Regions from separate parts of the Paenibacillus sp. 05T425 genome, predicted to be linked through region 3. Evidence: riboswitches for the same ligand, from Rfam matches in the RefSeq annotation. Region 3 holds a riboswitch; each other region holds the start of a gene.
What was found. Region 3 has a riboswitch for cyclic di-AMP ahead of AC1DF0_RS17705 (hypothetical protein). Riboswitches for the same ligand answer to the same signal wherever they lie in the genome.
Positions count from the first base shown of each region.

Region 1: another riboswitch for cyclic di-AMP. It lies ahead of AC1DF0_RS29000 (C40 family peptidase); the one in region 3 lies ahead of AC1DF0_RS17705 (hypothetical protein).
Region 2: another riboswitch for cyclic di-AMP. It lies ahead of AC1DF0_RS10885 (TrkH family potassium uptake protein); the one in region 3 lies ahead of AC1DF0_RS17705 (hypothetical protein).

Region 1 covers NZ_JBFTLA010000019.1:36,592-48,424, reverse strand. The annotation lists gene AC1DF0_RS29030 (flagellar motor protein MotB) at 29-856, opposite strand; gene motA (flagellar motor stator protein MotA) at 840-1,640, opposite strand; gene AC1DF0_RS29020 (hypothetical protein) at 1,885-2,178, shown strand; gene AC1DF0_RS29015 (EAL domain-containing protein) at 2,356-3,594, shown strand; gene AC1DF0_RS29010 (GNAT family N-acetyltransferase) at 3,610-4,083, opposite strand; gene AC1DF0_RS29005 (MFS transporter) at 4,231-5,457, shown strand; gene AC1DF0_RS29000 (C40 family peptidase) at 5,583-6,059, opposite strand; cyclic di-AMP (ydaO/yuaA leader) riboswitch at 6,063-6,256, opposite strand; gene AC1DF0_RS28995 (hypothetical protein) at 6,609-7,436, opposite strand; gene AC1DF0_RS28990 (M1 family metallopeptidase) at 7,464-9,482, opposite strand; gene AC1DF0_RS28985 (YwhD family protein) at 9,590-10,111, shown strand; gene AC1DF0_RS28980 (RNA polymerase sigma factor) at 10,367-10,951, shown strand; gene AC1DF0_RS28975 (zf-HC2 domain-containing protein) at 10,948-11,505, shown strand; gene AC1DF0_RS28970 (hypothetical protein) at 11,769-11,833, shown strand, end outside.
Region 2 covers NZ_JBFTLA010000004.1:395,739-407,571, reverse strand. The annotation lists gene AC1DF0_RS10915 (hypothetical protein) at 73-744, shown strand; gene sdhB (succinate dehydrogenase iron-sulfur subunit) at 1,437-2,201, opposite strand; gene sdhA (succinate dehydrogenase flavoprotein subunit) at 2,208-3,965, opposite strand; gene AC1DF0_RS10900 (succinate dehydrogenase cytochrome b558 subunit) at 4,008-4,679, opposite strand; gene AC1DF0_RS10895 (LysR family transcriptional regulator) at 4,981-5,880, shown strand; gene AC1DF0_RS10890 (potassium channel family protein) at 5,974-6,636, opposite strand; gene AC1DF0_RS10885 (TrkH family potassium uptake protein) at 6,654-8,000, opposite strand; cyclic di-AMP (ydaO/yuaA leader) riboswitch at 8,095-8,269, opposite strand; gene AC1DF0_RS10880 (lysostaphin resistance A-like protein) at 8,517-10,151, shown strand; gene uvrC (excinuclease ABC subunit UvrC) at 10,117-11,833, opposite strand, start outside.
Region 3 covers NZ_JBFTLA010000007.1:99,638-106,363, forward strand. The annotation lists cyclic di-AMP (ydaO/yuaA leader) riboswitch at 1-185, opposite strand, end outside; cyclic di-AMP (ydaO/yuaA leader) riboswitch at 583-742, shown strand; gene AC1DF0_RS17700 (hypothetical protein) at 748-1,143, shown strand; cyclic di-AMP (ydaO/yuaA leader) riboswitch at 1,209-1,379, shown strand; gene AC1DF0_RS17705 (hypothetical protein) at 1,385-1,816, shown strand; gene AC1DF0_RS17710 (ABC transporter permease) at 1,884-2,666, opposite strand; gene AC1DF0_RS17715 (ABC transporter permease) at 2,672-3,475, opposite strand; gene AC1DF0_RS17720 (ABC transporter ATP-binding protein) at 3,472-4,287, opposite strand; gene AC1DF0_RS17725 (AraC family transcriptional regulator) at 4,731-5,588, shown strand; gene AC1DF0_RS17730 (FAD-binding dehydrogenase) at 5,668-6,726, opposite strand, start outside.

The sequences.
Region 1 (11,833 bases), on a different contig from region 3:
GATTAAGCAGCTTGCCGGGGCTTCGTATTTATTTGGCGGCTGGAATGACTTGCTGATTAGTTGGATCGGCGACGGTATGCGAGATCGATACTTCGACCCGTCTATTCTTCGCTTTGCCCTCAGTCGTCTTATTGTCGGCAATCGGCTGATACTCGCCATAGCCGACGGCTCTGAATTGTTGAGGCTTAAGCTTTTTGTTCTCCAGCAAAATATCCATGAACCGAATTGCCCGCATCGAGCTTAAATCCCAATTGGACTTGAAGAAGACGGTCGAAATGGGAGTCGTATCGGTATGGCCGGATATGATGACTTCGTAATCGGGATATCCTTGCAGCATCTTGCCGATGGCTATGGCAAGCTCTCTCGATTCCGGCTTGACGGTCGCCTGTGCAGGAGCGAATAGCGCATTGTCGCTGATCGTAATCATGAGCTGGGACATATTGAGCTTTGTCTCCAGATCGGTTGTCAGGCCGTTTTTATCAATATATTCGTCAAGCTGCTTCTTCAGCTTCTCGAGATCCTCTTGCTCTTGCTTCAAGGCAGCCTCGCGAAGCTTCTGAGCATCTTGTTCTTTCTGATCCTTCGGATTATCGTCTTTTTTGATTTGATCTTCCTTCGGCTTATCAGGAGAATCGCCTTCCGGCGTGATTGCCGGACTATCGAGTATGCCGCTGCCGCTATTAAGCGCGATGCTGAACGCCTTGGACATTTCCTCGAACTTCTTCACATCAACGGAGTTCATGGAGTACAGAACGATGAAAAGTGCAAGCAGCAGGGTCAGCAAGTCGGCATAAGGGATGAGCCAAGATTCGTCTACATGCTCTTCGTGATCGTCATGCTTATGCTTTCTGCTCAACGGCGCCTTCCTCCTTCTCCCTCAGTTTTCTTCTTTCTGTTGGAGTGAGGAATACGGACAACTTCTGGTTAATCGCAATCGTCGATACGCCGGATTGAATGGACAGCAGACCTTCAACCATCATTAGGCGGATTTGAATCTCGCTCTTCGACAAACGCTTTAATTTGTTGGCAATCGGATGCCATAAAACATAACCTGTGAATATACCAAGCAAAGTTGCGATGAAAGCGCCGGCGATCGCATGAGCCAGCTTCTCCATGTCGCTCATGTCGGCAAGTGCCGCGACGAGACCGACAACGGCGCCGAGTACCCCGAGCGTAGGCGCATATGTGCCCGCTTGCGTGAAGATGAGCGCGCCAGCTTTGTGGCGATCTTCGGTAGCGGCAATGTCTTCAAGCAAGACGTCGCGAACGAAGTCTTGGTCGTTGCCGTCGATAATCATACGCATGCCGTTCCGGAGAAACGGATCTTCGATATCGTCGACCTTCGCTTCAAGCGCAAGCAAGCCCTCGCGGCGCGTGATCGATGCCCATTCCATAAAGTTAGCGATCAACTGATCGCGTTGCATAAGCTTTTGTTCGGAGAAAACCATTTTGAACAGTTTGCCGATTTTTCCGAGCTCAGACATTGGGAAGGCAACCATGACCGCTGCAATTGTACCTAATATGATAATCATGAATGCGGCCGGATTGGCTAGAGACGATAAATGAGCGCCTTTAAACACCATACCTCCCAGAACAGCGACAAGACCTAGTACAATACCTATAATTGTTGAATTTTTCATCATACACCCCGTCCAGTACGTATTCGAATTAAATATTCTAGCGTTTACGCTTGTCTACTTTCTATTATTATCGACAAATAGGGTGGCTGAGATTAGAGTAAACGAAACGATTTGGGGCGGAAGACGTTTAATATTGTCGAAATGATGTAAAATAAGAGTATAAGGCCATATGCATTCGGGATTGAAAGCCCATCGAAGACATGCGGAGCAAAACGACACTAATAATAGAAGGCAGGTTATGAATATGGGAGTAAGACATGCAAGAGAATATGCGGATATATTGAAAGAGTTGACGGAGGCTGTAGCAGAGATTGAGAATAGCTACACGTTTTTTGAGATGGAAACCGAGGAATGGGAAGCGCTGCATGAGGATGACCGTCATGAGGTAATGGAAGCGCTGGCTGACGATGTGTTTTTCGGACTGGGCGAAAATCCGGAAATTAAGGTCGGCGAAGGCGTCATTACTTACAACAGCAAGCATCATATTATAGAAGTATCTCAGAGCAATCAGGTTACACGCATAGTTAGACTGATCTAAGTCAGCTTTTCTCCGGTTGTTGTTAGATTGCTACTATATTATAGATGTATCATTCGACAAAATAGTCGGGATGGCAGTTAATATGTCGCTTCTTTACATTTTATGTCGATTCATTTACAATGGTACTCATTAATATGGTAGATAATATAACATGCGAGTAACACAAAGGAGAGCGCTATGAGTGATGGTCACACTACAATAGCACTACCAAAAGCGCTAGGTCTACAAGACGAAAAGCTAGCAGCCTACTATCAGCCGATCATAGCGATGGATACTCGGCGAATTATGGGCTATGAGGTGCTGGCTAGAGCGGTAAAGGGAGATTCTGTTCGCAGCTTGGGGCCTTTCTTTAGTGATGAAACGGTGCCCGATGAGGAGCATATTCTCGTGGATCGGCTGTTGCGCGAGCAGGCTTTTGCCAAGCTGGGTCAGATGGATGAACCTCCTATGCTGTTTATTAATCTAAAGCCTTCTTGGATTTATCGTTATGAGCAATCCGGAGAGCTGTTCACGTTGTCTCTGCTTAAGAAATACGGTATTGACCCAAGGAAAGTCGTTATTGAGATTACGGAGCAGAGCTTCCAAGGCTCAATGGAGGTGCTTCGCACCGTTGTAGACCTCTATCGGGAGCAAGGTTGTCAGATTGCAATTGATGATGTAGGCAGCGGTTTCAGCAGTTTCGACCGTATTGCTCAGATTCAGCCTAACTTGCTGAAGATCGATATACATATGATTAAGAGGAGCGCAACGCATGACGGCTACTTCGGCGTGCTTCGCTCCTTCTCAGATATGGCGGAGCTGATCGGCGCCTCCTTGCTCGTGGAAGGCGTCGAGACGAGAGAGGATCTTGCAAGGGCGATTCGAGCAGGCGCGCGTTATGTGCAAGGGTTCATGTTCGCGAGGGCTGAGGCGGACTTCCGCGATCCCGATTGCTTCGCTCCAATTATTGTAGAGGAGCTGGAGCGGCATCTGCTGCATCACGTCATCTCGGAGCGCGATTGGCAAGTCAAGGCTGAGCAGCTTGCGAAGCAGCTCGCGCATATCGTGGATACCTCCGATGGCATTACGGAAAATAATGACGATTGGGCTCTGCGGCTTCTGCCGGAGCTGGACACGAGCTATATTCGCGTGTACTTGTGCAATCAGGACGGCATTCAGCTATCGGCGAACTATTTCCGCGAGTCTGACGGCTCATGGCGGAGCGAGGACCAATTTCGAGGCGCGAACTGGTGCTGGCGGCCGTACTTCGTTCCGAACATCGTACAGATGAACGAGGATCGAAGATCGATTGTATCGAGAGCTTATACGGATCTCGATACACATGCATGGATTCGGACGATATCGGTGCTTGTTGGACCTGGACTTATTTTATTCGCGGATGTAATCGATATAGAGCACGGCACGCAAGCGATATAATAGCATTCAGAGCTGTTAGCTCTGGATGGGCTCGAACACCATGCAGTGGCATTCGGCGTAACCGTTCTGAGAAGGACGGGCATACGTATCGGTAATGCGGAAGCCCGCCTGTTCATAGGCGCGTACGGCTCGCGTATTCCAAGCGAGTACCTCTAAGTCGATCTCATGCTGAGGCATTCTTCTTCGCGCTTCAAGCGCAATTAGCTTAGCGAAGGAAGGACCTAAACCCCGGCTGCACAGATCAGGGTGAAGGCCGAGTCCGAGCCTGGTTACGCCGGTCATGGGGAACAACTGGGCGAAGCCGATCAGTCTCGAGCTATCGTCAACGATTGCTATATATTGCTGCGCACGCAGGACGGGATCGCCGAATTCGATTTCGTCCTTTTGCATTTGCTCCCAAGTTGGCCAGTGGTAGACATCGTAGGGAGGCTCATAAATCCAATTACATATTTCGACAGCATGCTGTATTTCCAGCGGACATATGGTCATTTGAATCGGATAGCGTTTATAATGAGAAGAATGGTTTAAATTATTCAATATCTTATAACCTCCGGATGGAGCAAATGAGTTGGATACGTATGACTAAGTATATCAGATAGGCGCCAGAAGGCGCGCGGACATAAGGAGAACTACGGCATGAAGAAGTTAATATGGATCGGCTGTCTGTCTTACTTGGTAATCGGTATTGCGCATGTGGTAGGCGGATCGATATTGGAGCAGCTGATTGATCATTATGGGCTCACGTACAAAGACGGCGGACAATGGATTATGAATCAATTTCTCGGCTTCCTGGTCGGTGTCATACTGGCTCCCTCCATCACGGCAAGAATCGGCAAGCGAGGCGCGGTGCTTATTGCGCTTGGCGCGCTTACTTTAAGCGAGGCCGCTTACAGCCTGCTTCTTCCCTGGGGCTGGATGCTGGCCGTCGCTCCTCTCGCGGGGTTCGGCTTCGGCATGACGGAAGCGGTCGTCGGCGCGATGATCATCGACCTTGCTAAGGGCAAGGCTTCGGCAATGAGCCGGCTAGAAACGTTTTTTGGCGTCGGCGCACTTATTATACCGGTTGCAGCCGCTTATTTGATCGCTCAGAACGTATGGCAGGTATCGTTCCCGATACTGGCGGCACTGTCGGGCGTTACATTCGTATTGTGGCTCACGATGTCCTTCGGCAAGCTGGACGAGCAGATCGGATTTCAACCGCCGAAAGCAGCGGTGAGCAGCAGCATGGAGCAAGGGGCGGCAGGTGCAAGAACAGGTATATTCGGTTATCCGCGCACTGCGCTTCCGTTCTTGCTGCTGTCGGCAGCGTTCTTCATGATCTACGTAGGCATGGAGATGAGCTTCTCCAATTACTTGCCTTCCTTGCTTATTGAGCGTTCGCAGGTAAATGAGTCGAGTGCTGCGGCAGCGCTCAGCCTGTTCTGGGCAACAATGGTGTTCGGACGTATATTTGCAGGCACGTTGGCGGAGAAAATGGGGTATGCGAAGTATTTGTTTATTGCTACTGGCGGAGCAACGATCGTGTTCGCATTAATGGCGCTCATGGGTCAGCTCAGCTGGATGCTCTTCTTCGTCGCTTTAAGCGGTCTGTTCTTCTCGGGTATATTCGGTATCGCCCTTGTCTATGCGAATGCGTTAATCCCAGGCATGACTGAGCGGACGACGAGCTTGCTCGTAGCATGCGGCGGGCTTGGCGGGGCAATCTTCCCTCGCGTTACCGGCTGGTTCATGGATCGATATGACGGCGGGGTTACGCTTTGGTATGTAAGCGTACTGGTTCTGATCATGCTGCTCGTACTGGGCGCAATGCTTGTGCTAGGCAGAGGGCAGTCGCAGCGGCGCGATGCTGTGCGTAATAAATAGAAAGTAATAGCACCCCAACAGCCTGCAGGCTGTTGGGGTGGCCTATTTTGTCAGAAAAACAACAAAGCCGCAGACTGTTGTCGCGAGTGGACGAACAGACTGCGGCTTTGTTGTAAAGGGTGAAACTATTTTGCGTCGGCGTAAGTGGTAAATGCTTCCTCGCTAAGAATGCGACGTGCTGTCACATAACGAGGTTTGTAGTAAGTGGAATCGAGCTTGTCGACTACAACGCCGCGGCTAACCGAAGCGTGTACAATGTTGCCGTCCCCTATGTAGATGCCGACGTGGGAAATTGCGCCGTTGTTTCCGCCGCTTGTGTCGAAGAACACAAGATCCCCGGCAATCAGGTCATCTTTAGCGACCTTCGTGCCAACTGTTGCTTGATCGGAGGAAACGCGAGGAAGATCGATGCCCATCTTAGCGAACACATAGCTCGTGAAGCCGGAGCAATCGAAGCCTTTCGCGGTAGTTCCACCGCTTTTGTACGGAGTACCAATGACGTCATTGATAAATCCGTTCATTTTGGAGTCTGCGAAAACGCTTCCCGCTTGAACAGCGAGCAAGAGCGCAAGCCCCAAAAGCATTACGGTAACCTTTTTCAATTGTGAAACTCCTTCCGGTGCCGACGAGGTTAGCTGTGGGGTTCGGTTGAAGGTTCCCTATGATTCCTCAGGCGCTACGAACAAGTCGATGATATCCTCTTCTACAGAGGCGGTATGACTTATAGCCGTGGCGTCGGAATCAATTCACCCAGAGTGGTTCCCCCGTTTTCCGCTAGGAAATTAGGCAGTTTTGTTTTGCTCTTGACAATTATTCGATTTTTTTCATTCATCTCCTGCCTTTCTAACAAAATTCTAATAATTCTCATGTAATCTTTTGACAAACTGCTTCGTATAATCATTTTTCATGTAATAATAAAGCCTCAACTAGGACCGAGGGACTAAATAATCGATACTCGATTTCATTTATTATGTGGATATTCTGTAAAGTATGACCCCAAGGTACTAATGGTGAGAGGATTCTCATCTTTCTAGCAAAAAAGGCTGTCGCCGTCATTAGTAGGATGATAACGTAAAAACCCCCGAATTCGCCATAATAGGACAGGCGTAGATTCGGGGGTATTTGAGCTAAAGCGGGCTAAGATAATGAAGCTACTTGGATTGCAGGCATTCGTATTGAGCGGCAATGGTCCATACTCGGACGAGCGTTCGCACCAAGTTGTAGCCTTGATGAAGGATGAGTGCGAATAGTCCGGCCCATAGCAGCGATACACCGGTGATGAGAAGTCCTAATCCGGCTCCGATGGCCCACATAACCAGCGAGATGGCAGCGAAGGAGACGATATGCCTCAGCGCGCGCCCGAGCGAGTGGAGGATGCCTTCTTTTGAGGCGGCGCCAAGCTGCATGGCCAGGAAGAGCAGATGCAGCAGCACGCCCCAGAACAGCCATAGTCCAGCGCCGGGAAGGACGGATTGCAGCAGGTCGACGTTCGATCCGCCTTGCAGGTATGCGTCGAGCGCATGAGGCAGCACCCAGAATCCGGGAGCAAGTGCTAGCGCGGCCTCCGCCCAGTGGAGCAGCATGACCGGTTTCCAAGCTTTGCGAATGCCTTCTACAAATTTAGTGCCGCCGCCGGCCGCGCCTTCGCCTCGCGTACTAGAATGGTGCAGCGAATAGAACAGTCCGGCATTGAACAGGGGAGTCAGCAACATGCGGATGGCGAACAAGCCGCCTAGCATCCATACATAAGGCGTAAGGATGTCGGTCTTCAGCAGTTGGAACTGCGCCTCGGTCAGGAAGAGGTGAACGGCTGTATCAGACGGGTATGCAGCTGGAAACCGGCGCAGCAAGGGCGAGACGACCGAATCGATAAATCGATAGAGGAAGAAGCCCCATAGCAACTGATACAGAAATAACAGAATGATGAGGTGGAAGTGCTTGACCGCAAGCTGCCAACCTTGCTTCATATACATTTTCATATTCGATCGCTCCTTGCGCGCTTATACTTACCAGCTCAGCGTACCTAACAATCCCTCGATCAGCTTCGATACGCTGATGCCCCACCGGATGCGCGTCTTGTCCGGCAGATCGGCTTGCATATAGTTGTTGATGAGCTTGTTGTCGAGTACGTTCGAATGCTCGGAATCGATCATCGCCCATTGCAGAGGAGCCGTATGCACTTGCGTAATCTGGACGTGGGAGTCGTCGGCATCCCATAGCTTTGTCACCGTCGCGCCGTCCGTGAACTGCAGCGTAATCGGGATTTGACCGCTTACACCGCCGTTCCGCTTGACGAGCACGGTCGATTCATAGAGCTTCTGGCCGTCCTGCTCAGTCGGTTTCACTTGAATCGATTCGACCGAGTAGTCGGACATTTGGTTCGCGTACACGTATCCGCTGAAGTAGTCATGCCACTTCGTCTTCGTTACCTGTTCGACAACACGCTGGAAATCGGCAGTCGAAGGATGCTTGAATTTGTATTTTTGAAAATAGGTCCGCATAATCTTCGCCATTGTCTTGTCGCCAACCTGATGCTGGATGCCGACAAGGACAAGCTTCGCCCGCAGATAGACGTTCTCCGCATATTGATTATGGCTGCTATAAGCCCACGACGGCTGCTTAAGCGGCGCAGGGTCCGTCATATAGCTCGCTTCAATTCTGAGGTTCGGCTCAAGTCCGTAGGCGGACTCCATGACCATATCCTCGGCATAGGAGGTGAAGCCTTCGTCCAGCCAAGCTTCCTCGAATTCATTGGAGGCGACCATGCCGTACCAATATTGGTGGCCGATCTCATGAACGACGGTACGCTCGAGGTCGTAGCCGGGATTCGCCTTCTCGGCGGCGAACGCGGTGACGAGCGTCGGGTATTCCATGCCGCCTGCGCCATTGCCGCCCTTCGGCGGGACAACGATCGACAGCGTGCTGTAAGGATATTCGCCGTACCACTGCGCGTACTTGGAGAGCGCGGACTTGGCCGCATGCATGTAACGCTCCTGGAGGTCGGCATGCAGCGGGTCGAGGTACAGCTTAATACGAACGCCCGGCACGCCTTTATCCGAGAAAGCTTCCTCCGCGAAGACGAAGTCGGGCGATGCCGACCATGCGAAGTCGTGAACGTCTTCCGCGTAGAATTGATACGACTTTCTTCCATTGCTGCCTTCAGCCGTCTTCGTTTGGAAGCCTGTAGCTGCAACGGTATAAGACTCAGGTACGTTGATCTTCACGCTGTAAATGCCGAAGTCGCTATAGAACTCGGAATTGCCGTGGTATTGATGAACGTTCCAGCCTTCGGCGGTACGTCCTCGCGTTCCCGCCGTTTCGTAGACTGCTACCTTCGGGAACCATTGGCCCGCCATGACGAAGTTGCCGGAGTAGCCCATACGGGCGAACACTTCGGGCAGCTTCACCTCGAAGCCCATGCGCAGCGTCACGGTCTTGCCTGGCGCAACGGGCTCCAGCAGGCGGAGCTTGACCAGCGTAAGATCGTTGACGTTGCCGTCATCGGGCTGAACGTAATGGAGGCGAGGCAGCAGGTTCTCCCCCTCAAGCGTCTGAAGCGACAGCAGGTTCATGAAGCCGAGGCTGTCCGCCGTAGCCTTGTCCTCGCGCAGCTTGCCGCCTGACTCGCTCATGAACGTTGTTTTCTTGGACAGGAAAGCGTTCGGGTACAGATTGAAGTAGAGCTCGGACACCGCTTTTTTGCCGGGATTGGTCCAGGTTACGATCTGATCGCCGTCCAAATGCCGAGCGTCCTCGCGCAAGCTGACGTTAATGTGGTACTCAACTACACGCTTGCTGAGCGATTGCGGCTTAGGCGCTGCGCCCGTGTCGGGCTGCTGCTGGGCGGGCGGCTTGGCCGTTTTTTGGGCAGAAGCGGGCGGTGGCTGCTTGGCATTCGCCGCGGGAGCTAATGCATAGGTATACTGCGATTGCCAAGCATTCCCGAAGCCGTACTGCACAGACACGCCGAGCAGTACAATTCCGAGTATAACTAATAAGATTCGTTTGACGTTGCGTGGAGTCATTGAACGTTTCCCTCCCGTTGACAAGCATCTACAGCATGTATATGTTTGCTTTTAGAGGATTATTAGCTAAAATGTAATTATTGTACGGGGAAGGTGTGAATGCAGGGATGGATGATCAGAATCAGCAAGACCAGCCAGAGAAGAAAGAGAAGAAACAACTGTCGCTCAACGTTGTGAGCAACAAAAAACATAAAGGTTTCGGAGCCGGATCCATCGATCTGAGCCAAGTATCCTGCATCATTATCGATAACGGAGAGGCCTATATCGATGTAGGCGCGATGCATGCGAAGAGCAAGATCGAGCGCGGCATTAAGTTTACGCCGAACCGGGAAGATACGCCGAACGGCCGCCAATGCTGGATCGTATGGGTAGCGGTGGATCGCAATGAAGAGGGCGCTTATTATGCAGGCGCTACGGCTTGCGAGATGTGGATCGATACGGAAGCGCGCCGCGGGTGGAAGATTCTCGCCGATCACGTCAACAAGCTGGATTATTCATTGAAGCGCCGTATCGTTCTTGGCGAGCTTGGCGATGTGGAGAAAGCCGCGTTGCGCAAGCTGCTCGTGGAGCACAACGCCGAGTGGTGGAATCGTTCGACGGATGAGCTCAAGCAAGCGCTCGAGGCATAAGGGATAGCGTAAGAGGGCGATAGCCCATTGAAGGGGAGAACCTCACCGTTCGCAGCGATTATAATCCTGCGAATGGTGAGGTTTTCCGCGTTGAGGGTCAACCTTACAGCATGAGGTTGGGAGTGCGACTATGTCCGTAAGTGCATATATGCTCTTACAGGGCGAATATACGGCGAGAGGTTATCTTCGCTTAGGCGCGAAAAAACTTTTTTTAAAAAAAGTGCAGGGTACAAGGCAGTCTCTGTCGTCTATTGTATGGGGAAGGAGGAGAGCGACATTCAGGATACGGATTGGATCAAGGCGGTACAGAGCGGCGGGCCCGAGCATTATCGACCGTTCGTACAAGCTTATGGTCCGTATATATACAAAACCGTCTATGCCGTGCTGCATTCGCCGCATGATGCGGAGGATGTGACACAGGAAGTGCTCCTTCAAATCTATCGCTCCCTCCCGGAATGCCGATTAGACGGATTGAAGACATGGATTACACGAATAGCAGTTAATCGTGCGATTGATTACAAGCGCAGCCGAGCAAGGAAACCCGAGGAGCTGTTCGAGAGCGAGGCGAACCTGCGGACCGAGGAGCAGCTGCATGATGACAGCAATGTTCCCGCCGCGGAATCGATCGCGCTGGAACAAGAACATTTACGGCATATTCGTGAGCGGGTGGACGAGCTGCCGGGAAATTATCGCGAGGTTGTCACCGCTTATTATATGGAAGACAAATCGTATGAACAGATTGCGGTCGAAACCGGATTGGAGCGCAAGAGCGTCGAATCCAGGCTGTACCGAGCGCGAAGCTGGATGAAGAAGCATTGGCGAAGGGAGGATTTTGAATGAACAAGCATATAGCAAGCAGAGAAGGTGCAGATGGGACGGACGATCATGTAGCCGAACCTACGATGAGAAGTTATGTGGAGCATCGTCTATCGGAGCAGGAACGCGAGCTCGTTGATGGGCATTTGGCTGAGTGCGAACATTGCTTGCAGCGCTTTATGGATGCGGCCCAGGCCACGCATGCAGAGAGTGAGCTGTTGCTGCCGGATATGGACATATTGGAGCAGCGGGTCATTGCACAGCTCCATGCAGAGAGTGAAGCTGCAGCTGCTGTCAAGGCTGTTCAGTCATCACCCCGCCATGCTCGCCGCCGTTCTTGGCTGCAGCATCCGGTCGCTCAATATACGATAGCAGCATCCATTACACTGCTGCTTCTAGGTACAGGCACATTTGCCGGGCTATCCGACAAGCTGTCCAGGCTTGATCAGGAGGCCGTAATTCAACCTCCTCAGGCGACAGAGCACTTGCCGTCGCTTCCTTCCGAATCATGGTCGGATCGTATGGTTGATCGAACTGGCTCTTGGTTGGATGGCATTCGAGAGAGCAGGTACAGGTAAGCAAGAGCGTATGTACGGTTTCGCTCGATGAAGATAGATGCACGGGAGTACGATGAACAGAGAGGTAGGAATTTAGAATGAATAAAAGCCCGTTAGCTGCTTTTTTACTATCATTTTTACCAGGAGTAGGTCATGGTTACTTAGGCCGTCCCGTCCGGTTCGTATTATATGGAGGATCGTTTTTCGGAACTATGTTCTTCATGTTCCTTTTTGGCATATCGAACAATTTGGATGAGGGCTTCGCTTTCTTTGGATTCTTTGTTATGGCGGTCAGCTGGTCTATCAATATGCTCGATATGCTTATAACGCTGTTCTCAGGCCGAGTGAA
Region 2 (11,833 bases), on a different contig from region 3:
ACGAAGAACGTCCCGTTTATCAGCCGAATTACGGCTATAGCGGGGCGTTTTTTTATGGAGAGGATGATAGATATGAATTTTGAAGCTGCACATCACAATTTTATTATGCATCATCTTAATCAACGCAGAGGCGAACGAAAAGGCCGCTTGGAAAGAGGACATAATCACGCTGAGCTATTGTTCCTTCGCAACGTCTGGTGGCCGCTTCAAGGCAGCTTCGATCATCTGCATCCCGAATATGAAGTGCCGGATTGGCGCGGCCGTTCCTACTTTGCCGACTTTGCCTGGCTTCCCGGTCACGTAAAACTTCTATTCGAAATCAAGGGCTATGCTACTCATGTTAGAGACATGGATAGGCACAAATACTGCAGCGAGCTCAATCGTGAGATGTTCCTGTTTGCTATGGGTTATCATGTGCTCTCCTTCGCCTATGACGACGTTGAGCAGCGGCCTGAACTATGTATATCCATGCTTAGAATGTGCTTGAGCAGATTCCAAACGCGAAGCAGCAGCGCAAGCCGTGTCATGCTTTCGGAGAAAGAGCTCGTACTTCTCGCCTTACAGAACGCACGCTCTATCAGACCCAAAGACGTTGAAAAACATTTCGAGATTGATCATAAAACCGCTATTCTAATGTTACAAAGATTAACTGAAAAAGGTTGGATGCAACCTACCTATGGTGCCAAGCAAGAAAGAATCGTTCGTTATTCACTGACTAAAGACGCCGTTAGCGACTTATTATAATTTAACTGGAGTTTCTCCTGTTATTTATTTAACTTTCGAGTGCACAATACAAATAACTGGAATTTCTCCTGTTAATTTGGCCGCGAACTGACAAGCACTCTAAAAAGGTTAATATTAACAGGAGAAATTCCCGTTAATCGCGATAAAATGCTAATAAGTGCTGAAATAACGGGAGAAAACGGAGCTATTAACCGTGAGTAGTTTTGAAAAGCTCTGAGAGACAGGGGGGCTTGCAAGTAGTTTTGGTGTGCGGTGTGCGGTGTGCGGTGTGCGGTGTGCGGTGTGCGGTGTGCGGGCGGAGTACAGTTAAGTTAGTTCTGATGTGGGGCCGTGTTTGAGTCTTATAGATTTAGGAGGTTAGCCTGCTTATCTCCGTTGCTAGGAGGCAATTGACAAAACGGGCCTTTATCCTTTATCATTAATAATGATTATCAATATCATATATCTGCAAGTGAAGGAACAGATTGCGAGTGCACTACAAATGAGAAAAACTCCTATCGGAGTACTTCGATGATGAGCGACCTACAAGTTTGCACAGCAAACTCGCTTCGGAAGCAAAGAAGTTTTTATCGCCAATCTGAATGATCTCCTTTACGCTTTATCGCTGTACAGTGCTTAAACATTCTGATGTAGTAAACAAGCCCCCGGCATCGCCGAGGGCTTGTGAATGAAGATAATGGCAGACCGGGTGATTACATCCCCAGCCATTTTTTGAACAGGTGCTTCGTTGTATCCTTGTTGATCGCAGCGATCGACGTCGTGAGCGGAATGCCCTTCGGACACGAGCGTACGCAGTTCTGTGAGTTGCCGCAGCCTTCGATACCGCCATCCGTCATAAGCGCGTCGAGACGCTCTTCCTTGTTCATCTCCCCTGTCGGGTGAGCGTTGAACAAGCGAACCTGCGAGATTGCGGCAGGACCGATGAAGCTGTTGCGATCGTTAACGTTCGGGCAAGACTCGAGGCAGACGCCGCAAGTCATACATTTGGACAGCTCGTACGCCCATTGACGCTTCGTCTCAGCCATACGCGGTCCAGGACCAAGATCGTACGTACCGTCGATTGGAATCCAAGCTTTCACGCGCTTGAGCGCATTGAACATACGCTCGCGGTTGATAACAAGGTCGCGAACGACTGGGAACGTGCGCATCGGCTCAAGGCGAACCGGCTGCTCGAGCTTATCGATCAGGGCGCTGCACGCTTGACGCGGCTTGCCGTTGATAACCATCGAACATGCGCCGCATACTTCTTCCAGACAGTTCGATTCCCAGCATACCGGAGCTGTTTTGGCGCCGTCCGCTTTGGTCGGATTACGTTGAATTTCCATCAGACCGCTAATGACGTTCATGTTAGCGCGGTATGGAATTTCGAACTCTTCCGTGTAAGGCGTCGAATCGGGAGTATCCTGCCTAGTGATGATAAACTTAACCGTTTTTGTTGCAACAGTTGTTTGAGCCATCGTTAGTTATTCTCCTTTCTTCTTATCGCTGGAGTAGTCGCGTTTACGAGGTTTGATCAAGCTTACGTCAATGTCCTCATAAGAGATTTGCGGGCCTTCCTTCGTCCACTTCGCAATCGTCGACTTCATGAACGTATCGTCATCGCGTTCAGGGAAATCAGGCTTATAGTGAGCACCGCGGCTTTCGTTACGCATTAATGCGCCAAGCGTCATCGCTTCGGACAGCTCAAGCATATTCCACAGTTGACGAGTGAAAGCAACGCCCGCGTTGTTCCAAGAAGCTGTATCGTTGATGTTAATGTTCGAATAGCGTTGTTTCAGTTCTTTGATCTTGCCGATCGTAGCTTCCAGCTTGTCGTTGAAACGAACGACCGTCATGTTGTTTGTCATCCACTCGCCAAGCTCTTTGTGAATAACGTACGCATTTTCGTTGCCGTTCATTTTTAGAATGCTGTCGTACTTATCGGTTTGGCGTTTCGCCTCGCGATCGAATACCGACGAAGAGATATCTTCAGCCGATTTCTTAAGGCCTTTGATGTACTCCACCGCTTTCGGACCAGCCAGCATACCGCCGTAAATAGCGGAGAGCAGCGAGTTAGCGCCGAGACGGTTCGCACCGTGGTATTGATAGTCGCATTCGCCAGCAGCGAACAGACCTGGGATGTTAGTCATTTGGTTGTAGTCTACCCACATACCGCCCATCGAGTAGTGAACCGCAGGGAAGATCTTCATTGGGATTTTCCGAGGATCGTCACCCATGAACTTCTCGTAGATCTCGATGATGCCGCCAAGCTTAACGTCAAGCTCCTTCGGGTCTTTGTGGGACAAGTCAAGGTAAACCATGTTTTCTTGGTTGATGCCGAGCTTTTGGTCTACGCAGACGCTAAAAATCTCGCGTGTCGCGATATCGCGGGGAACGAGGTTTCCGTATGCCGGGTATTTCTCCTCAAGGAAGTACCAAGGCTTGCCGTCTTTGTAAGTCCAAATGCGTCCGCCCTCGCCGCGCGCCGATTCCGACATCAAGCGAAGCTTGTCGTCGCCCGGAATTGCCGTTGGGTGGATCTGGATGAACTCGCCGTTCGCGTAGTTAACGCCTTGTTGATACACGGCGCTTGCTGCCGTACCTGTATTAATAACCGAGTTCGTCGTTTTGCCGAAAATAATGCCAGGACCGCCAGATGCCAGAATAACCGCATCCGCACGCACCGAGCGAATTTCCATGGAGCGAAGGTCTTGAGCAGACACGCCGCGACATACGCCGTCGTCGTCAATAACAGCGCCAAGGAATTCATAATGCTCGTATTTTGTAACGAGGCCGGCTGCTTCCCAGCGGCGTACTTGCTCATCGAGTGCATACAGCAATTGTTGGCCAGTCGTTGCACCTGCGAATGCTGTACGGGAATGCTTCGTACCGCCGAAACGACGGAAGTCGAGCAAGCCCTCGGACGTACGGCTGAACATAACGCCCATCCGGTCCATCAAGTGGATGATACCAGGCGCTGCGTCGCACATCGCTTTAACTGGCGGTTGGTTCGCTAGAAAGTCGCCGCCGTATACTGTATCGTCAAAGTGCTCCCACGGGGAATCGCCTTCCCCTTTCGTATTCACCGCTCCGTTAATGCCGCCTTGCGCACATACGGAATGCGAACGTTTGACCGGTACAAGAGAGAACAGATCAACGTGTACGCCTGCTTCTGCTGCTTTGATGGTAGCCATCAAGCCTGCAAGACCGCCGCCGACGATGATTATTTTATTTTTTGCCACAACGTTTCACTCCTTGTCCTTAAGACTTACCTATTAATCAGACTAACCGATATTTGTAAGCGCCAATGCGGCACTTGCAGCTTCTTGGAATTCATCGCCTCTGAACGCAACAAGCGAAAGAATGAACAGAGCAGCGACAATTACGAAAACACCCATACAAATGTAGGACGAGATGCGTTGCGCTTTCGGGCCGATAGTAATGCCCCAGCTAATCAGAAACGCCCACAGGCCGTTGCTGAAGTGGAATACCGCTGCCAGTACGCCGATCACGTAGAAGACGAAGTAAGCAGGATTGTTCGCAATCAAGTTCATGGTCGAGCCGAGCTCTTCATGCGTAATGTTGCCGAGGTACACTTGAATTCGCGTCTGGTACACATGCCAGAAGACGAAAATAAATGTAATTACCCCCGTTACGCGCTGCGCTGTGAACGCCCAGTTCCTTCCGTATTGGAAGCGCCCCGTATTCGAATTCGATTGGTAAGCCACATATAGGCCGTAGATACCGTGGAACAATAGCGGGAGGTAAATGCCGAAAATCTCAAGCAGCGTTACCACAGGCATGCTATTGATAAAGTGCACGGCCTTGCCGAAGCCCTCTGGCCCGCGCTCGAACGCTTGATAGTTCGCCAAACCGTGGACGACGATAAAGCCGCCTAGCGGAATGATGCCTAGAAGCGAATGAAGCTTGCGCGAGAAATACGAGTTTCCTTTCATGTTCTTCCTTCTCCTTTCAAGACTGTAGTTGCATACTTTTCCATCTGTAAATTCTAAGCCTCTAAGTTACACCACTTATATGTACTTAGAATTTAGTGCAAAACGTACTTTCACCGCTAGTGACGGTTGAAGCCGTTTCCGCTCATACAAACCATTCACCATTGTAACCCCAGCATGTACCTCCGTCAACAAAACTCGACACAATCTAGCCACACTTTCCATCCTACTCCTTTTCAGCTTATAATGGAATTGCTTATTTTTTATAATTTCTTATAACAAAATGACATAAGGGGATTTTGTCGTGTATGATGAGCTCCATGTATTCTCTGTAATCGTTGAGCAGTCGAGTATGAACAAAGCATCTGCCCTGCTCAATCTGTCGCAGCCTGCCCTATCCCGCAAGATCGCCAAGCTGGAGCAAGACATCGGGTCGCCGCTGTTCCGCCGTATTGGCAAACGGCTAGAGTTGACACGAATAGGCCAGCTTACGTACGAGTATGCGATTGAGCTTAGACAGCTTCATCGCAACTATTTGCAAACGGTATCCGAATTCACCGCGACCGGCCGTTCTTCGCTAACGATCGGCGCAAGCCTCACGACGCTGCAGACGACACTGCCGGATCTGATCCAAATGTTGACGAGCGCACATCCCGAGGTGGATATCAAAGCCGTAACCGGCAAAACGCATGAAATCGTCTCGCTAGTCCGCGAGCATAAGGCCGATATCGGCATCGTCGCTTCCAGTATTGAGGATTCGACGCTGCGCTGCCTGCCTCTCTTCGATGATCATCTGCTGCTCATTCTGCCGCGCAATCAGGTCGTAACCGACAAAGGTTCGCTGGGCATTATGGATCTGGACGGCATGCCGATGATTTTATTCTCCCGCGGAACCTGGTACCGCGTATTGACCGACGAGCTGTTCGATAAGTATCAATTGCAGCCTGACGTTCGAATGGAGATCGATTCCTTCGAAGCTATCCTTCGCCTGCTGCATACATGCCGCGCAGCCACATTGCTTCCGCAATCGTATATGCGCCAACAATTGATCGACGACAATGAGCTTGTTGTCGTACCGATCCGCGAGCTTGAGGATACGAAACGCACGACATCGCTTATTCATGCCGATCCCGCGGGGCTAAGTCCTTCGGTTCGACTGTGGATTAATGAAATTGCGGCCCGCTTCCCGAGCAAGCAAGCTTAACATAATGGACAAAAAACAGCGGCGAAAAGCATTAGCCGCTGTTTTCATCATTTCCAATATATCGCTTTCGAATCCATAAGAACGGCGCTCTATTTAACGGATAACCGTCGCCTCGAATTCCTCGATTTGATCGTTCGTCCCTATAATAACCATAATGTCTCGTTCCGTAAGAACATCTGTTGCCGAAGGAGCAATAATTATACCGTTAGGCTTGTTGATCGCAACGATGCTGCACCCGAATCTTGCCCGGGGATTAAGGTCGCTCAACGACTTTCCGTTCAAGCATTTCGGGACGGCAAGCTCTGCGATCGTATAATCCTTGGATAGCTCGATATAATCAAGCAGGTTTGGCGATACGAGCTGATGCGCAACCCTAATGCCCATATCCCTCTCCGGATAGACGACCCTGTCAACGCCGATCTTCTCAAGCACACGGCCGTGCAGCTCGGACATCGCCTTCGCGACAACCTTCTTCACGCCAAGATCCTTCAATAATATGGCAGTTAGAATGCTCGCCTGAATGTCATCGCCGATCGCAACGACGCCGCAGTCGAAGTTGCGTACGCCTAGCGAGCGAAGCGTCTCCTCATCCGTGCAATCCGCCGATACGGCGTACGTTAGCACGCTGCTCATATCCTGCACCGTTTCTTCATCCTTATCGATGCCGAGCACTTCATGACCAAGCTCGATGAGTTCCCTTCCAAGGCTTGAGCCGAACCGCCCCAAGCCCACAATGACAAACTGACTGCGTTTGATAGCCACCTGTAAATCCCCTATCCAATTGTTATTTTACCTTCCGGATACCGGTACAATTCTTTATCTGTTCCAGGCCCAAGCGCATAAGCGAGCGTTAATGGACCTAGCCGACCGGCAAACATCGTGAATGCAATAATCATTTTGCTAATATCGCTAAGCTCCGGGGTCAATCCAATGGATAGTCCTACGGTGCCGAACGCGGATGTTGCCTCGAACAATATTTTCATGAACGGCTGATTCTCGATCGTTGCAAGAATCATCGTCACGACCACGACGAGCGTTAACGACAAAATCGTAATCGTCAGCGCCTTGAATATGCGGTCCTTGGCAAGCCGATAGCGGAAGAAGACGATATCCTCACGTCCGCGAATCATCGAGATTACGGCGCCGATAAGCACCGTGAACGTCGTGGTTTTAATGCCGCCCCCCGTCGAGCCCGGCGATGCGCCGATGAACATAAGGATGATCGTAAAGAAGACGGTAGCCTGCCTTAGAGCTGTATAATCGAGCGTATTGGCGCCAGCCGTACGCGGTGTAATGGATTGGAATAATGAGGCCCATATCTTGCCTCCCCAATCGAGCGAGCCGAGCGTGAGGGGGTTCGTGAATTCGAAAACAAACAACACAATCGCGCCTAACGCGATCAATGTCCCCGTCATGGCGAGAACGATTTTACTATGCAGCGACAGCTTGCGCTTCTTCCGATATTCCATTAGATCTGACATAACGACGAAGCCGAGTCCTCCGAATACGATTAGCATCATTGCGGCAATATTAACGATTGGATCGGACACATACAGCGTTAAGCTGCGGTAATCTCCGAAAATATCGAAGCCGGCGTTGTTGAACAGCGATACGGCGTGGAAAGCGCCGAAGAAAGCTGCCTTGCCAAGCGGCATATCGAACGAGAACCGGAACGTGAAAAGCAGCATCCCGACGAGTTCAATAGATAGCGAGTAGTAGATGACGCGGCGAATTAGCCTAATAATGCCCTCCATGCTTGTCTGATTCATCGCCTCTTGAAGAATCAGCCTCTCGCGCAGCGATATTTTCCGCCGCAAAACGAGCGCGATTAGCGTTGCCATCGTCATGAAGCCGAGGCCGCCAAGCTGGAACAGCACCATCAGAACGATCTGGCCGGCTGTCGAGAAATAGGTGCCGGTATCGACGACGACGAGGCCGGTCACGCATGTCGCTGAAGTCGCCGTGAACAAAGCGTCTATGAAGTTCAGCCGTTCGCCTGTTGCCGAGGCGAAGGGCAAAGAGAGCAAAAATGCCCCAATGAATATAATGAGCGCGAAGCCGCTAACAAGTATCCTCGGCGGAGACCAGTTCTTCACGTCCCAAATCCATGCGAATTTCATCTTATATTGTGCACCTCAATCTTCGAAAATCTGCTGCGTTATCGTTATAAGCGCACAAAAAAAAGCACTGGAAGCTCAAGTGCTCAAGAAGATGAGTCCTGTTCCAATACGCCTACGAGGTTAGCTGACGGATTCGGGCCTGGACAGGCAGCCCTATTCAATCGCCTGAAGCTGCGCTCCGGCAATGTAGAAATTCACCCCATGCCGCCGGATGCCCGGCAACAATATGGTTCCCCCGTTTTCCTAAGGAAATTCGGCTGTGCTATTCATTTGGTATGACGATAACGATTATAAGCCCAAATACGTCCTTGCATAAAGCTCCCTTTTCTCACATTAGAGGCTATATTCGACCAAAAAGACGCAGTTATGCGCTTCACCTTGCCCTACACTTCATGAACATCGTTATTTCGCGGGTTTATGAAAATAAAGACCTACTTTCAATGGATAATTCAGGGAACGTTGTGATATGGTAGTATAGTATGCTTCATCCTACTCCTATACGCATGAGGTGAACTGATGATCGATTCAATTAAACACAAGGAATGGAAGCGTTACATATGGGCAGCCGTTATTTGTCTTCTAATTTACATGTTCGTCGATATCGTCCCGCTAATAAAGGCGAGCTCTTCAGATGAGCTAGGCGGCAGAGCCATCAGCAAAGCACAAGCAGAGCAGGCAGCCGCGTCGTTCGCCGAGAAGCTCGTAGGACGAGAGGTGGACTCCGCCAAAGCCGTCCATCAATCCGACAAGCTTATGAACGGCTACCTTACGCGCGATGAGCTGACAGAGGCGTATGCTGATCAATACGATAAACAATTTCCAACCGATACGTATCAAGTCGAGGTCGACTTCGAAGGGACAGGCGGCAAAGGATTCGTCTACGTCCATATGCAGAGTGAACGTATCGTGGCCTGGAATCTGCATGGCGGCGAGCCTGTTCGGGACGACGATCCGGAAATCGATAAGCTGAGCATCGCGTTGCTCGAGGAGCAAGGGTTCCGTGCAGAGGAACTTGCAAGCGGAGCGGCCTATCCGAACGGCGAGTGGGGAGTTAGCCCAAGCGACCATTCGATCGGCCAATCGAAGCTGCAAGTGACGATTGCCGTAAGCTTGATCGACGGCAAGCCCGTTATGACGAAATACAAGCCAGCCTTCATTCCGCCGGCAGAGTATAGGGACTATGTGAAAGGCCAAGACAAGTGGGCGCAATTCATGACCGGCTTCGGCTACTTCCTCATGAGCTTTATCCTGTTCGTGCTTGCGGTCATCTACGCCGTCCTTTACCGAGGACATACGTCATTCAAGCGCGGAATCGTACTCACTATCATTTACTTCGTTACGTATGTCATCATCAATATAAACGTACTCGACGGAGTTAGAGCATCGCTAGGCGAAAATGAGCTCGGCGGTCAGACGATTCTGATAACCGCCATATTCACCGTCCTATTGTCTATTCCGATGGCCGGCTCGATCTATATCTCGCTCGTGGCGGGCGACGGCTTGTGGAAGGCGCAAGGACGCGCCTTATGGCCGCGTTTCGGCCAGCCTGGGTACGGAACGTACGTGTGGCGCAGCATGGGGCTTGGCTACTGCTTCGCCGCTATTCTGTTCGCGCTGCAGGCGGCCATCTTCATCGGCTTGAAACTCACGATCGGCACATGGTCGACCAGTGACGTTACGCAATCGCCATACAACATGAGTTATCTATGGCTCATGCCCGTGCTTGCTTGGGCGGCAGCTATATCCGAAGAAGCCGTATTCCGGTTCTTCGGCATCGGCCTGTTCCGCAAATGGTTCAAAAATACGTTCGTAGCAGCCATTATCCCAACCGCATCATGGGCGCTCGGCCACGTCATGTACCCGCTATATCCGTCGTCGACAAGGCTCATCGAGCTTATGATTATCGGGCTCATCTTCAGCTTCATCTTCGTCAGATACGGCTTGATTACGGCGATGTTCACGCATGCGATATTCAACAGCGTCGGCGTAGCGCTTACTATCGTTACCGTCGGTTCGGCGTTCGATATCGCATCAGGCATTTTCTTCGTTATTCTGCCGATTCTAATCGCATATGTGATTAAGTATTTGGACGATAAAAAAGAGAAGAAACCGCCGATTACGACGATTCCTCCTCATTTAGAGCAGCAATAATTTGTCCAGCCAGCTTTTCCCCGATAGAGAGAGGCCTGAAGTCTTCGACGGAGGCCTCTTTTATTTTGCGGATCGAGCCAAAATGCTTGAGCAGCAGCTTGCGCCGCTTCTCGCCAATGCCGGAAATCAAATCGAGCTTCGATTCGACCATCGACTTGGCGCGCTGCTCGCGGTGGAACGAGATCGCGTAGCGATGCACCTCGTCTTGTATGCGCTGAAGCAGATAGAACTCCTGACTGTCGCGCGGCAGAGGCACAACCTCAGGCGGGTCGCCCGTCATGAGCTGCGCCGTCTTATGCTTCGCATCCTTCACGAGTCCGCAGACCGGAATGGATAAGCCTAGCTCGTTCTCCAGCACGTCCAGAGCGGCCGATATTTGCCCTCTGCCGCCGTCGACGACGATTAGATCAGGCGGCGTCAGCTGCTCCTTAAGGACGCGCTCATAGCGTCTGCGAATGACTTCGCGCATCGTTTCGTAATCGTCGGGTCCTGTTACGGTCTTCACCTTATATTTGCGGTATTCTTTCTTGTCCGGCTTGCCGTCCGTGAAGACGACCATCGCCGATACTGGATTCGTCCCTTGAATGTTCGAGTTGTCGAATGCCTCAATGCGGTGCACCTCGGCTAATCCTAACCAATCGGCAAGCGACTCGGACGCCTTCACGCTGCGTTCCTCATCTCGGGCAATCAGTCTGAACTTATCCTCAAGCATGACCTTCGCATTCTCCATCGCCATAGAGACGACTTCGCTCTTGCGTCCGCGCTGCGGCATGAGTACCTTCACCTTAAGCCAGCTGTGCAGCGAAGCCATCACATCATCCGCACGCGAGCCTGCAGCCGCTTCTTCGGATTCGGCGTCACCGTTCAACGAGGCCGCAGACGGTTGCTCCTCAGCTTGCTCCAGCTCAGGAGGCAGCGGCAAGAAAATTTGCTTAGGCAGCGCTGGATTGTCGCTATAATATTGCGTGACGTACGTCATGAAGTCATCATACTCTTCGCCGTAATAAGGGAATGTCGACGCGTGACGTTCGATCATTTTGCCATGGCGCATATAAAGAATTTGTACGCACATCCAGCCCTTCTCTACCGCATAACCGAATACGTCGCGGTCAAGCGCATCGGAGAGCGTAATTTTCTGCTTCTCCATAACAGCCTCGATCGCCACGATCTGATCGCGGAATTCCTTTGCCCGCTCGAATTCGAGCTCCTCGGCTGCCGATTCCATCTTCCGCTGCAGCTCCGCCTTCACGACATCCTGGCCGCCGCCGAGGAAACGGGTAATTTCCTGAACCATCGTGTCGTAGGACTGCTGCTGCACCTCGTACTCGCATGGAGCGAGACATTGACCTAGATGATAATATAGACATACTTTGTCCGGCAGCGTCTTGCATTTCCGCAGCGGATAGATCCGCTCAAGCAGCTTAAGCGTCTGCTGTGCCGCATAAGCGTTCGGATAAGGGCCGAAGTACTTCGCTTTATCCTTCACGACACGCCGCGTCACCTCTAGGCGCGGATGCTTCTCGCTCGTTATTTTAATATAAGGAAACGTCTTGTCATCCTTTAGCAACACGTTATAGCGCGGATGATATTGCTTGATGAGATTGCACTCCAGAATGAGCGCTTCCATATTGCTGCCGGTCACGATAAATTCGAAATCGCGTATTTCCGAGACGAGACGCTGC
Region 3 (6,726 bases):
GAGGTTAGCTGTCGGATTCGGGCGGTGAGAGTCGCCCTACTTCGAAGCGGCATCCATGGTGCTGCCTCTTCGAAGATTCACCCCTGCCGTGCTGTCGTCCGACTCTCACATCGTACAAACGCACCGCTTCACATTTGGTTCCCCCGCTTTCCGCTTGCCTCGCKGAAACTCAGCGATCAGTCCATCGCAACTTCAATTGCGAATCCTGTATCGAATCTTACTCCCAGCCAAATTTTATGTAAAGCAGGTCCAGCGTCCATATTGGATAATATAGGAGCTTATAGAGTGATCGTTAACGTTTTCAAAAAGTTATAGCTCGATATTACTCACTTTTTCGCCAATTATCTCTCGTTTTCTGAAATTACATATATGCCTGAATTTCTTATCCAACACGCGCAAGCATGCTTTTTTTCAAATCATAAATAACAGAAGTAAAAACGAGTATTCCATCGAAAAAGCCTCTTTTCATGGATAAAATGATCGTCGCTCCTCTAATTTGCTCTTAGAGCGTCTTGTGCAACAAAATGAACCTTTTACAAATGCTTCGAATCGGTTTAGGATAGACGTCGAGCCGAAAAAGGCATATCATTATCGCTGAATTTGTCCATAGGATAAAGCGGGGGAACCAACAAGAGCAATCGTTCGATTGTTCGAATGGGGTGAATCCGAGGCACTGCCTCGGTAGGGCAGCTCTCTAGTCCGAATCCGTCAGCTAACCTCGTAAGCGAATAGAGGAGAGAATTTCATATGTTTATACAAGCACAAATCGACGAGCCATTACCTTCTTGCACCAACGACTGCCTGGCGCTAATCATTCGAAGAATCGAGATGTTCGTCATTCCTGATTACGATGGTTATTGCGCCGGCTATCGCGTCTGTCTCCATTTAGCAACGACTAACGGATTAGGCTGGGGTGAGTTGTTCGTGAATGAAGCAGATAAACCGGCAGACTGGATCAGATGGGGCAGCATGCTGCATCGTTATATAGGTGAGATACATGCTAAGGAAATCCCCGCTGACAATCGCATTCACGGTTTGTTCAACGACGCGCTTCTTCACGTTCGGAACGACAAGAGTACGAGAAATCCCGCCATGAGTGGAGATTTACTGCAGTGCTCCGTTTCCTATATCTCACTATTTTAAGGGTAAGTTGTCAGAATATTTAGCGAAAAGCATTTACAAACGGCGCGGATAGATTTATAATATACGGCATACTAACGCTGAATTTTTCGTTTGAAAAAGCGGGGGAACCAACGCGAGCCACTACTTGGATCAATCGATCCGCTCGCAAGGGGTGAATCCAAGGATTTGTAACCTTGGTAGGGCGTCTCTCTGTCCGAATCCGACAGCTAACCTCGTAAGCGAAATAAGGAGAGGTTTATTTATGTTGACGAAATCCGATTGTCATCTTTCTTTTCTGTCCGATCAAGATCTTAGTGACAGTCTCACCATCACACGCATCGAGTTGTTCGTTATTCCTGCCCTCGCCGTCGACTCTTCCGGTTATCGCGTATGTCTTCGAATGCTAAGCAACAAAGGGGTCGGCTGGGGTGAATTTTTTGCGCCTGAGTCCGACAGCCAAATCGATCTGAAGCAATGGAGCGAGCCGCTGCGTCAATTCGTCGGAGCTTTCACGGATTCTGCCTCGTTGTATGACTCTCTACTGCCGGCACATGTGGATGGAAGACTCAATGAATTGTTCTGCACCGCGATCGACGATCTTCTCGCTCATACCGACAACCCTACCTTCATCGAAGGCAATACCGAAGAGACAGTACTTAAGAACCGTTCCGTTGCCTATGTGTCCATCCATTAGCGTATTAGAATGAAGCAAGCCCGCTCCTACAGCGCGAAGGAGCGGGCTTGCTTACGTTATGGCGAGCTTATGATCCGGTCGAACGATAATGGCGGACACCGATATGCCATACCGCTAGACAAGGTACCAAGAACAATACGCCAGCAAGCGGCAGCAGCATATAGAACCAGTCATTGCCGTTCTGCTTTCCAAGAATATAGAGCAACGGCAAATAATTTACGCATCCGAACGGGATAATATACGTAAACAGAACTTTAACCCATCTTTCGTAAATATTCAGCGGGTATTGTGCCATCTCCCGCCCTCCGTCCGTCAAAATGTTTGCAATCTCAAGTCCCTGAATCGTCCAAAAGCACATCGTTGCCATCAAGATATAGATGCCTGCGAAGATACACACGCCGCAAACGATCATCAAGATAAATGTCGTCACCTTGGACGCATTCCATTCAACCGGCAGCTTATACAGTGCCCAGCCAAGCACAATCGCGCTTTGCAGCATCCGCCCGACTCTCGTGAACTCGAATTGCGACCCAAGCACCTGAAGTACTGTGCTGCGCGGGCGAACAAGCAGACGGTCGAACTCGCCTCTTCTCACGAGACCTGAGAATGCATCGAAGCCCCGCGCGAAACATTCACTTAGCGAGAACGCCATATGAATAATGCCGAAGCACAACGCAACCTCGAAGAAGGTCCAACCTTGCAGATCCCCAAAGCGCTCGAACATAAAATACAAACCTGCGAACACCGTTACCGGTACAAAAAACTGTCCGAAGCTTAGCAGCCAGAAGGAAGCGCGATATTGCAGCTGCGACTTGAACAAAATCGATATGTATTTGAAATAGAGTTGCATAGCGATTAGCCCCCCTGAATGACTATTTGCCGTAGTGCCTTCCTCATTGTGGACCAACCAATTCCTATGAGCACCCCAAGCCAGCCTACCTGGATGATGATCCCCCATAACGCTTCCGTCTGTGAAATATGGCCTGAATATACACGGAAAGGGAAGTCAACCGTCCAGCGGAACGGCAATACGTAAGTAAACCGTTGCAGCCAATCCGGCATAAGCGGCACGGGAATAATCATCCCGGCTAGGAATTCGCCGGCAATCGAGATCATTAGAATCGAACCTGTCGGCGATAGTGTCCAAAATACGGAAATGTAAATCATCATTGATATCGCAACAATGACGAATAAGCCCAGCAGCAATGAAGCAACAAAGAAGAAAAGCGTTGGCCAGTCCGGGGGTGTTGTCATACGATACGGTTCCGGCAAAAAAAACACGACAAGAACAATCGGCAAGCAGCGCAGCACTGCGTTTGCAACGCGCTGCGCGAGCAGCTTGGCGAACCAAAGCGGATATATGCCGATTGGCCTGCACAATTCATAGGCAATATTGCCGGTTGTAATGAGATCGAACATTTCATTGTCACGAGCCCAAAGCATGATAAACGAAAGAAAAATTTGCTGCAGCCAGACGTAAGTAATGATTTCCTTCAACGATATTGGCGGCTGCGCCGTACTATGACTATAGAAAGCGATGTAGATCATAATGAATACGAATCCAAAAAACAACTGCGTTATTGCACCGGCAATTGCAGATGCGCGATATTGCAGCCCATTAATGAATCTCAGCTTCCATACCGAGACATAGGCCCTCATATTTGATGCTCCTTATAGAGCTGAACGATCATCTCATCCAAGGATTCTTTTTCCTGCACGCCGAACCGGCTGCGCAGCTGCTCCAAGCTCCCGTCGTATAACAAAGTACCCTTGCCAATCATAAGAATCCGGTCGGCCAGCGCTTCTATATCGGCCATGTCATGCGTGGTCAGAATGACCGTAACGCCTTGCTCCTTGTTGATTGTCTTAATAAACTGCCTAACAGCCAGCTTGCTCACGGCATCAAGTCCGATCGTCGGTTCGTCGAGGAACAATACGCTTGGGCTATGCAGCAGCGAAGCCGCTATCTCGCAGCGCATTCTTTGGCCCAGGCTGAGCTGCCTCACAGGCGTACGAATGAATTCTGCAAGGTCCAGCGTTTCCGTCAGCATTCGTAGATTGTCTTCATACCGCTTAGGCGGTATCTTGTAAATATCCTTGAGCAGCTCATAAGAATCAATCACCGGCACATCCCACCACAGCTGGGAACGCTGGCCGAAGACGACACCGATATTTTTCACATAAGCAGTACGATCCGTCCATGGTGTATAGCCCATAATGGAGCAGCTTCCTTCATCCGGCACGAGTATGCCGCTCATTACTTTAATCGTTGTCGACTTCCCCGCTCCGTTCGGGCCGATGTATCCGACAATCTCCCCCTTGCCAATCGAGAAAGAAATATCTTTAAGCGCTTCGACAATCGTATGCTCCCGTACGAACAACGCTTTCGCCGCTTGCCTCAATCCAGCCGAACGTTTTGCTACCTTGAACGACTTCCCAATTCCTTTCAATTGAATCATAGGGTCATGCATGTCAATTAATCCTCCTCGCTCTTTTTATGTTTACATCCTCTTCCTGATAAGTCCGAAACACTTTGCAAACGCCGCTCAAGCGTAAACGGCTAGCGCCGTCCTCTGGCGGTGTAAGCAATCGTTTCGCGGAGAAATATAAGCCTGATTTTAATCGTGAAACTTATAACTCTTATATTTCAAGAAATATATCCAAATTAGTCAAAAAAGTATAGACTTATAATTTCGGCCCAGCTATACTATTATTATAGAGATCGAGGACGGACCCCCTAGCTTAAAATTTGTCTAAAATAGGTTTACGGCATATAAAAGGCCGAGCGAGTAGCTAATTACTACCGCTCGGCCTTTTCTTATTTCATTGGTGACACCTGTTATAAGAGAGCACGCAATGACAGGTTTCCCGTCCTGCGTGGTGATAATATAGGTAACGAAAGGAATTGATGCGAATGGAATGGCTGCTCCGCATGAAGGACGCCTTGGATTTGATGGAGGAACGCATGGATGATCGGCTGGATATCGAGGAAATCGCGAAGGAGGCATTCGTCTCTCCCTTCCACTTCCAGCGCATGTTCCATATCCTTACCGGGATGACGGTAGCCGAATATACGCGTAAGCGCCGGCTGACGTTAGCTGCTCAGGAGCTCGCGATGTCTTCTGCCAAGGTCATCGACGTAGCGCTCAAGTATGGCTACGATTCTCCCGAATCGTTCGCCAAAGCGTTCCGCAAGATCCACGGTTTAACGCCGTCGGAAGCCAGGAAACCAGGCGTCAGCTTGAAAGCTTTTCCACGCATCTCTTTCCATCTATCCTTGAAGGGAGACAAAGACATGGACTATCGCATTGAAGAGAAAGAAGCGTTTAATGTCATCGGCAAGTCGATCGAGGTAACGTGCGAGGACGGTCAAAATTTGCGCGACATCCCGAAGTTTTGGGCGGAATGCAACAGCAACGGCACTATTCAGCAATTTGAGACTGCGGGTATCAAGGGGGACTTGCTTGGCATTTGCCTGGATATGAAGCCGGGACAGGGCGAATTCACCTACATGATTGCCGGTCACACGAGCGGTGGCGCTGTCGAAGGATTGTCGCTGCGCACCGTTCCGGCATCTACATGGGCCATCTTCACTTCCATCGGACCCCTCCCCGGTGCGATACAAGCCGTATTCGGCAGAATCTATCAGGAATGGTTCCCCGCTACAGGATACGAGCATGCGGAAGGACCGGAGATCGAAGTCTATCCGCTCGGCGACACGACCGCGGATGATTATCGCTGCGAAGTTTGGATTCCGATCGTGAAAAAGTAAGGTATAACAGCAGCCTAAAAGTAAAAAGCCGAGAATCCTTTATTCGCAAGGCTTCTCGGCTTTTAAATTTACGTATAATTCACAGCTTGGCGATAGCACGACCGGCCACTCTTCCCGAGAAGAGGCAGCCCCCGAGGTAAGTGCCTTCGAGCGCGCGGTAGCCGTGTACGCCGCCGCCGCCGAAGCCGGACGCTTCTCCGGCTGCATATAGGCCGGATACCGGATCACCGTTCCCGTCAAGCACTCTGCCGGACAAGTCCGTCTGCAATCCGCCGAGCGTCTTGCGGCTTACGATTCTAAGTCTCACGGCAATGAGCGGACCGCTCTTCGGATCGAGCAGCTTATGCGGAACCGCGACACGAATCAGCTTATCGCCAATATAGTTGCGTGCTCCCCGAATGGCTGTAATTTGCATATCCTTCGTAAAGCTGTTCTCAATCTCGCGGTCTCTCGCCTGTATCTGGCGTTCAATGTCAGCTAAGTTCAGCAACGATTCACCCGTCAGCTTGTTCATGCCGTCTACAAGCTCGGTTAGATTCGTCGCTATAACGAAATCTTCCCCCTTCTCCATGAACGCCTTGACCGGTGCAGTCGGTCCCGGCAGCACGCGGCCGAGCACCTGTTTGATGCTTTTGCCGGTCAGATCGGGATTTTGCTCCGAGCCGGACAGCGCGAATTCGCGTTCAATAATCTTTTGCGTCAGAATGAACCACGAATAGCTGTAGCCGGTCTTCTGTATCGTCTCTAGCGTGCCAAGCGTATCGAACCCTGGGAAGTTTGGCGCAGGGAAACGCTGCCCCTTCGCATCCAGCCATAACGATGACGGACCTGGAAGAATCCGAATGCCGTGCTTATGCCAGACCGGATCCCAGTTCTTAATGCCCTCGGTATAATGCCACATCCGGTCGCGGTTAACGATTCGGCCTCCTGCTTCCTCCGTTATGGCGAGCATGCGCCCGTCAACGTAAGCCGGAACGCCTGACAGCATATCATCGGGCGGCGTCCCCAGCCTGCTCGGCCAGTTCTGCCGAACGAGCTCGTGATTCGCGCCGATTCCTCCGCTGCTGACAAGGACAGCCTGCGCCCGATATTCGAAGCGTCCAACCTCCTCGCGGGAGCTTGCTTCGCCGCGCGCCGC